Regions from separate parts of the Paenibacillus sp. FSL H7-0943 genome, predicted to be linked through region 2. Evidence: riboswitches for the same ligand, from Rfam matches in the RefSeq annotation. Region 2 holds a riboswitch; the other holds the start of a gene.
What was found. A riboswitch is a leader RNA that binds a small molecule or an ion and turns the genes downstream of it on or off. The one in region 2 is predicted to bind cyclic di-AMP.
Positions count from the first base shown of each region.

Region 1: linked by a shared signal. The riboswitch ahead of NSQ55_RS00540 (C40 family peptidase) and the one ahead of NSQ55_RS25725 (alpha/beta hydrolase) in region 2 are both predicted to bind cyclic di-AMP.

Region 1 covers NZ_CP150148.1:111,495-115,918, reverse strand. Annotated here, with positions in the region: gene NSQ55_RS00550 (hypothetical protein) at 1-639, shown strand, start outside; cyclic di-AMP (ydaO/yuaA leader) riboswitch at 858-996, shown strand; gene NSQ55_RS00545 (C40 family peptidase) at 1,054-1,482, shown strand; cyclic di-AMP (ydaO/yuaA leader) riboswitch at 1,844-1,986, shown strand; gene NSQ55_RS00540 (C40 family peptidase) at 2,031-2,483, shown strand; gene NSQ55_RS00535 (GNAT family N-acetyltransferase) at 2,673-3,158, shown strand; gene NSQ55_RS00530 (cytochrome c) at 3,286-3,642, shown strand; gene NSQ55_RS00525 (4a-hydroxytetrahydrobiopterin dehydratase) at 3,725-4,012, opposite strand; gene NSQ55_RS00520 (hypothetical protein) at 4,241-4,424, opposite strand, start outside.
Region 2 covers NZ_CP150148.1:5,893,042-5,897,465, reverse strand. Annotated here, with positions in the region: gene NSQ55_RS25740 (alpha-glucuronidase family glycosyl hydrolase) at 1-951, shown strand, start outside; gene NSQ55_RS25735 (Nif3-like dinuclear metal center hexameric protein) at 970-1,770, shown strand; gene NSQ55_RS25730 (hypothetical protein) at 1,855-2,028, shown strand; cyclic di-AMP (ydaO/yuaA leader) riboswitch at 2,463-2,649, shown strand; gene NSQ55_RS25725 (alpha/beta hydrolase) at 2,755-3,564, shown strand; gene selD (selenide, water dikinase SelD) at 4,085-4,424, shown strand, end outside.

The DNA of each region.
Region 1 (4,424 bases), 1.1 Mb from region 2:
ATCGAGGGACAGTTCAGCTTGAATACTGACCCTGCGATACGCACTTGGTTATGGATGCTTCTAGGACTTGTTGTCTTGCGACTTCTGCTTTCTCCTTTCATAAGGGCAGGATTGCTGCATGAGCTCCACCAGGAGCGAAGGGGCGAGCGCGGACTGTTCTTTTTCCCTGGCATGAAGATCTATGGACTACCTGTCTTAGTCTTTAGCCTAATCGAATGGGTTCTGACCCTGCTGCCGCTTTACTGGCTTGCTCCAAAAATGTACGGGCTGTTCTTATCCTCTTTGTTTAACTACACTTTGTTACTTCATTTAGTACCATACGTATTGGCATGGCTTATATATATTTTTATCGTGCGCCTGTTTCTTCTATATATGCAGTTTGGTTACACCGGCGGTACAGGAATGTTCTCCTCACTGTTCATCTGCTTGCGGTCACTGATTCCTGCTATAGGTGTTTCCATTGTACTTGGTGCGGGAGGCTTGCTCTTACTGCTAGTGTGCGGACTGACGGGTCTGTTCTGTCCCGGCCTGCCGGCACTTATAATACGGCAAATCTCACCACTACCTTCTACGCTCTTAAAAATGTGGGGAATCTCTGCACAATATCATCTATGGTGTAGCAAAGCATTTCCACAATAAATTAACCTTATTTGACATAATAAAAAGGTCCCAATTCCTGTATTCAGGAGCTGGGACTTTTTCTCATTACGGATAACTTAAGAGTATTTGCAAAATCATAAAAGCTCTGTTACAATAAGTCCTGTGCTATTAGTAACAATTTTGTAATCAATTGAAACGATTCCTACATAACTAAATGTATTTATCGTAAGTGTAACTGTCGAAACGTCATTCTCTTGGTGCTTAACACGCCTAATTCCTTTGCACCGGGAAGTGGGGGAACCATATTTTGGGTGAATTGATCTCGCTTTACAGGGATCATAGGGAATCTTCTACCGAACCCTTAAGCTAACCTCGCAGGCCTTGGAAGGAGTACATCTTTTGAAAAGACATAATTTAAGAAAAAAATGCGTCGCTGCGGCGCTAGGACTTGTAATGGCATTATCTATTGGTGGAGGAAGCGCCTTTGCCGACTCTAAGATGGACACTGTAATCTCAAAGACTATTGGAGTTGCCTATAAAACCGGAGGTACAAGCACTGCCGGATTTGATTGCTCTGGATTTACAAAATATGTATTCAAGAATGTGGGTCTTACTTTACCTCGTACATCAAAAGCTCAATATAGCGTTGGAACTGCTGTATCCAAAAGCAATCTGCGTTCTGGTGATCTAGTGTTCTTTAACACACTTGGCAATGGAGTATCCCATGTCGGCATTTATGTTGGAAACGGAAAATTCGCACAATCGTCCTCTTCGCGTGGAGTAACCATCACTTCACTCAGTCAGGCCTACTGGGCCAATCGTTATGTTGGCGCTAAAAGAGTAATGAGTACTTCAGCTTATCAAGCTGTAGCCTTCGATTGAAACCTTCCTCACAACTATAACCTCATAATTACAACTATATGAACCTGAATCTGATTATGCCCGTAATCAAATTCGGGTTTTTCTTTTTCCATAATATATTTTTACACTATTAGAGCCCGATTGAAACACGTTTATTTGATAAAAATTGCAATTATATTAAAAATTAGGTCATTATTAACGCTTACATATGCCTTTCTACCGTAAAAATGCCAATTTTTCTGCATTAATATGTTAAAAACGATTGCCAAGCGGCTTTCTGTTTGTTACAATTAGCGCAGTGAGATTTTAGTAACATTTTTGTAATCATTAAGTTGTTATTTACAAAGGTTTTGTCATGTATTGATTACAAGCTAATCCTAATCAACAGTATGAGCCGAGTTTCCTAACTATTAGGAAAACGGGGGAACCAACTTTGGGTGAATTGACCTCCATTATATAGAGGGGTCATAGGGGACCTTCAACCGAACCCTTAAGCTAACCTCGTAGGCATTTGGAAGGGGTATACACTTTTGAAGAAGAAGTTAGCAGCAGCAGTACTAAGCTTTTCCATCATCCTCACCATCGGAGCAGGAAGCGCTTTCGCAGATTCAAAAATGGATAAAGTGATTGACAAGGCCATCGGTACTAAATACGTATCCGGCGGTATATCCACTAACGGATTTGATTGCTCCGGATTTACAATGTATGTGTTTGATAAGATTGGCATTAACCTTCCACACCAATCAGGTTCCCAATATCAAATGGGCACAGCAATCTCCCGTGATGATATAAGAGCCGGAGATCTTGTATTCTTCAATACAAGTGGCAAAGGTGTCTCCCATGTCGGCATTTATGTCGGTGAAGGTAAGTTCGCACACGCTTCTACCTCACGCGGTGTTACGATTAGCTCTCTGAGTGATAGCTACTACGTGAAACGCTACGTTGGTGCTAAGCGCATTATGAGCACAGACGCTTACCAATCGGTTGCTGCTGAATCGGAAGACAATGATGATGTTCAATAAGTAACGTACATAGGCTCTTTTCCAAGGTAACTCTTGGAGGAGAGCTTGTTTTTTTGTCTTATTACTTATTTACCCCTCTCATAATTTGTAAAACATTCCTCTCATATAAAGTTTCTGAGTCGAACCTCCCCCATTTTGTATATAATTAGTAATATAGCAATGTCCTCGTGAAAGGAGATCGTTGACCTTATGATAAATCCCTCGGTAACTTTTCATGTTGTTCCTATGGAGGCAATTCACGGAGAAGCTATTTGTAAGTGGAGCTATACGCCCCCATATAATATTTATGGCTGGATGCCGTGGGAGCAGATGCAGGCTCTTGGCATCGAGTTTGGCGATCCGCAGCTCCGGGAGGAACAATATATCTCCATATTAAATGAACAAGAGATTTTGTGCGGATTCGCACAGTTGTTCCCGATGGAAGGAGTCGTTCGTTTAGGAGTTGGGATGCGCCCCGATCTATGCGGCCATGGTTTAGGCAAACTATTCGTAGATGCCATCGTCCAGACAGCCTTGAATCGTTATCCTGATCGTGAGATAGATCTAGAAGTCCTGACCTGGAACCAACGCGCCATTCGAACTTATCAAAAATGTGGATTTACGATTACAGATACGTATGAACGCCGCACACCTACAGGAGACAAACCTTTTTATTGCATGGTCTATGACAAATGATATTAAATACCATATATTTCATGAGAATGATTGTATTCTCGTTCATTTTTTTGTCACAAACCCTATGATAACGCTTCACCATAAGCTATAATGTAGGGAGCAGCTTACATAGAAGGGACGAATTGGGATGCAGAAATGGATCATGAGCGGTTTGTTTTTTGCCGCCTGTGCCTTTGCGGTAGTACTCATGTTTACACTTCCGGGTAAAGAAGAGGTAGCGGAAGAAAATAAGCCCACGATGCCGGTAGTTCAACTGGACGCAGCAAAGGCAGAAGCAACCGTGAAAGCCAGCTGTATCACCTGTCACGGCGATCAGCTTCAAGGTGGAGTTGGACCAAGTCTTCAGAATGAAGGTGGCCAGCATGACGCTGAGGAAATCTATAGCATCGTCACTAAAGGACGTGGCCAAATGCCTTCCTTTAAGGAGAAACTAGCGCCTGAAGAGATCGCCAACGTCGCACTCTGGCTCTCAGAGAAAAAGTAACCCACCCAAGCAACTAAAAACGCCCGTGTATGAGATAGGTGACTATCTCTGCACGGGCGTTTATTTTATGATTTCGGCTAAACTAGTGATTTTTTTCAAAGGCTTCATTAAATTGATGCGCCTCTCGAAGATCTAGAGCCGTAATCCCATCTTCTTCATTAGATTCAAGTCGCAGTGTAACTGTTTTATAATCAATCGTAATATGTGGATGATGATCGAAGGCTTCTGAAATCGTGGCTACTTCATCAACAAACGCAATGCCCTTCATATATTGGCTGAACATATATTTTCGTACCATAACGTTATCTTCCAGCTTCCAGCCCTCTAGCTTGGTGATCTCCTCACGCAGTTCCTCTTCCGTAAATAACAATTCGTTTCCTCCCTTACAAAAAATTGCAGTAAAGTGCGCAGTTCCCTTTACTTGTCTTAGGCTTTAAACAAAACATCCCTTAGCTTCTGAGGTCCAAGGGATGTGCCAGGATAATGGCGATATTTTCGATTTAATGTATTCACAAATCCCAGCGATTATAACTCGGCTTTATCAATTTTAACACGGGCTACTAACTACGGGCAAATTACGTCCAGACGTCTCCTCAACCTAAATCAAAACCACTGAAGCCAAATCCTCTTCGCCAACTAAAATATTAATGCGGTGCGTGTCCTTATCGTAAATAATTACGCCGCTCCCCACCTCAATCATAGGTTCATTACCCAGCGCAAAGAAAAGATCCTCAGCCAATGCTTCCCATACCTCCAGCTTTGATTCTTGGGGTAGTTCCTGC
Region 2 (4,424 bases):
ATGGATTTTCAAGTCAGAGAACCGGTATCTCCGCTGTTTGGCGCACTGGAACATACCAATCATCTGATGGAGTTTCAGATTGCTCAAGAATATACGGGGCAGCAGCGGCATCTCTGTTATCTTGTTCCACAGTGGAAAGAAGTCCTTGATTTCAATACTTATGCCAAAGGGCAAACTACGCTTGTGAAACATATTGTGGACGGATCGGTGTGGGGAAATAAGTATAATGGTGTGGCTGCTGTAACTAATGTTGGGGATGACATGAACTGGACGGGGCATGGGTTAGCTCAAGCTAATCTGTATGGATATGGGAGATTAATTTGGAATCCGGAGCTGACGGCAAAGGAAATCGCTGAGGAATGGATTCGCCTTACCTTTGGCACTGATGAAGGTCTAGTGGCTGCTATTCGCGGGATGTTAATGGACTCATGGAGGATTTACGAATCTTACACAGCTCCATTAGGTGTGGGCTGGATGGTTAATCCGGATCATCATTATGGGCCGAATGTGGATGGATATGAATACGCCAAGTGGGGAACGTACCATTATGCGGATCATAAGGGCATTGGTGTGGATCGTTCAGTCAAATCGGGAACGGGGTATAGCGGACAGTATATGGGTCTTAATGCATCAAATTATGAGAATCTAGCGTCTTGTCCAGAAGAGCTGCTGCTGTTCTTCCATCATGTTCCATACACGCATGTTCTGCAATCGGGGCAAACGGTTATACAACATATCTACGATACTCATTTCGAGGGGGCAGAGCAGGCTGCACAGCTTCTAGCAACATGGGAATCACTTGAAGGCAGCATGGATAGTGGATTGTATGTGCAAGTGAAGCAACGTCTTGAAGAGCAAGCAGAGCATGCGCAGGAATGGAGAGATCGGATCAATACGTATTTTTACCGCAAGAGCGGAATTGAGGATCTTAAAGGCAGAAAGATTTATTAGATTTTGAACCGAGGGATGATGATAGTGAGCCTCACGATTAGAGCGATTTTGAAAGATTTAATGGGAACTGTGGAACAGGTAGAAGGGACTGTGGATATTCTGAACCCAGGGGAACCGGAAACTGAAGTCACAGGGATTATTACGGCCTTTTCTGCCACACAAAATATTGTGGAGCAAGCAATAGCGTTAGGAGCCAATTTGCTGATCACGCATGAAGGTGTATTTTATAGCCATCATGCGGCGAACGAGTGGTTAGAAGGTGATCCGGTTTATCATGCGAAAAAAAGTCTGATCGAACGATCCCCAATAGCTATTTTTCGTTATCATGATTATTGGCATCGGCAAGAGCCGGATGGGATTATGATGGGTTTGCTGCGAGAGCTGGATTGGTCAGACTATGTGGAAGAGCAGCAAGCGGCTGCTACGATCCTCACTATTCCTGCCATGACTGTACTGGAAGCTGCTCAGTATATTAAAAGTAAGCTAGGGATCTCTTATGTACGCGCTGCTGGTGACCTGTCTCTGTCCTGCAAACGCATAGGGATATTAGTAGGTTACAGAGGGGGCGGGACGATGGCTATTCCACTTTTTAATGATCACAATCTTGATTTAATTATTGCTGGAGAAGGACCAGAGTGGGAGACTCCGGAATATGTGCGGGATGCAGGGCACCAAGGCAGATCTAAAGCGCTCATCATGTTAGGTCATGCGGAGAGTGAAGCGCCGGGGATGAAATATTTAGCTGAAATCTTAGCAGACAAATATCCCATGCTTCCTACCCGGTTCATTGCTGAACAACCCATCTATCAGATGGTTTAATCTGGGGAAATTAAGAGTACGGAATAAATAAACATATTATGGAGAAAATGAAGGGAAACAGGTCACTGAGAAAGGAGTGTTTCAATGGAAATTCCTTTGGAGGCTGATGAAGTATTAAGTCGGATCAAAAAGCTGCAAAGCGACGGAAGCTCGATCAGTAAAAAACAAGTAAAGCAAAGCGACCCAGAGCTTATGAGAAGTGCGCTGTTCTTTTTTCCAAGCTGGGAGCATGCATTGAAAAACGCCGATCTTTTGTAGCCATAGTATTGTAAAAGGAAGCTAAGTGGACAGGGGGATATCTCTGATTCTGCTTAGCTTTTTTCTTTTTTATGAAATCATTCGTGCTGTTCATGTGAAATAATATTAACAAGCTTGCCAAACGGATCGGGGACATAGAAACGACCAACACCCCAAGGTACAGAAACTGGCCCAATATTGGTATTGAAGATTGTCGTTTCTTATTAAATAGGAAAGTACTGGTGAATCACCCCCTTTTTCGCTTGCTTCAGAGCTGTTTTTCTAAAGAAAACGAGTAAACAAGAGCAAAAGAAAGAGAAAATGAAGAGTATGCTTAATATGAAATGAAAAGCATTGCTTTCAACATTATTTTGACCAGAGCCCTCCTTTACAAGAAAACCTTACAAGAGTATGATTCATCTCAGAACTGAGAATTATCTTAAATTTACAATTACATAAGCAATCCGCTTAATTTCCGTTTCTGGAAAGCGGGGGAACCAACAACTGGCAGCCGATGTGAGAGTCGGCACTGGTTATGGGGTGAATCCTGTTCCGGGTGCATAATATGCATCCCTGCAGGTAGGGCAACTCTCACTGCCCGAATCCGACAGCTAACCTCGTAAGCGTATGGAGAGAGGATGAATGGCGTGTTTAGTGATGAATAGCCACAGAGAATCCCTCTGTGGTTTTTTGCTGCGTTTTTAAGCAGATATAGTCGTAGAATTTATTATGAAAGAGGTGTTACCTTTGCCTATCGCTAAACTGAACGGAACTTCGCTCTATTATGAAATCAATGGAACTGGCACTCCGGTTGTGTTTATCCATGGACATGGATTAACACACAGTATGTTCAAACCACAGCTGGAGTATTTTTCCGATAAATATAAAGTGATTTTGTGCGATTTACGGGGGAATGGCAAGTCTGGTAAACTGCTGGAGGCCCCACATGAGATTATTGAGACGCAATGTCTGGATCTGATTATGCTGTTGAATGACCTAGGTATCCGTGAAGCAGTTTTTGTAGGAATCGCCTATGGTGGCTTAGTCGTTCAGCATATTGCCAAACAATATCCTGAGCGTGTAAAAGCCATTGTGGTCGCGGATAGCTTTTGTAGGACTCACGGATCAACAATAGTAGGGAAAATACAAACTATGGCAGCATATTGTAGTTTACTAATGTATTATCTCCCAAGCGAGCTGGTGTTGCCTTCGATTCGGATGATGTACCGAGAGCGCTGGAGTCTGGCCTACAATGAGATTAGAAGAGGGCTGCTGGACAAACGTCCCCGGGAGCTATATCGGCAAAGGCTGGCTACGAGCCATGTTGATTACACCAGATGTTTAAAGGCTTTTAAACGTCCCGCTTTATGTATTGTAGGGGACTTCAATGAATTTGGAGTGAATTGTATGAAGGAAATGGTGTCTCAGCTGCCACATGCGCAGTTGGCGATTATTCCGAACGCATTAGATCCAAGTAATCTGTGCCAACCGGAGCAATTCAATGCGATTCTTCAACGTTTCTTAGAGAAGCAGCAGGGTACTCAGCAGATTAGCTGATCTATTGGGAGACCTTCACAAGCGAAGCGTTTAAGTGAGAAAAAAGACGACCCATAGCCAGGGAGCACGAGCTGGCTATGGGTCGTCTTTCTGGGAAGAACTTTAGGGGAATTCTCCCTAAAGTGAAGGAGATTATGGCTCCTAGAACATGGATTAGGGAGAAATTCCCTAATAATAGGATGTTTTTAGGGAGGATTTCCCTAATATAATGGACATCCAACTAAAGGCTGGCTTATCAGTAGTAAAATCTACGAATGAGCCAGCCTTTGGTTATTTTACTAACCGATGGATGTTGAACATTTACAAGCATATTGTACCTAGAACGCCACTTAATGTCCCCACCCTACCACAGCATCAAATATAGCTCACCCGACGTGGGAAAGAACGGTAGACCTAAGTAGTGATGGTAAGTGTATAGAGGAAGGCGTAACAAGCAGCACATCTGCTACTCTTGCATTTTGTACAATGCGATCTACTCGTGTAAGATTAAGATAATTCATACTAAAGGAGCTGAGTCATGATGTCTCAAGCTGAAACTATAAAACTGACTTCATTATCTTCAAAAGGGGGCTGCGGCTGCAAAATCGGTCCCGCTGATCTCATGCAGGTTATTCGCAGTCTGCCACCAACTGTTCCTAACCCGGATCTACTTGTAGGTCTGGACACTAGTGATGATGCAGGGGTGTACCGTTTAAGTGATGAATTAGCGTTAGTGCAAACTGTTGATTTTTTCACGCCGATCGTGGATGATCCCTATTCATTTGGTCAAATTGCAGCAGCCAATGCATTAAGTGATATTTATGCGATGGGTGGAAAGCCGCTTACGGTGCTTAATATTGTGGCCTTCCCTATTTCTGTTT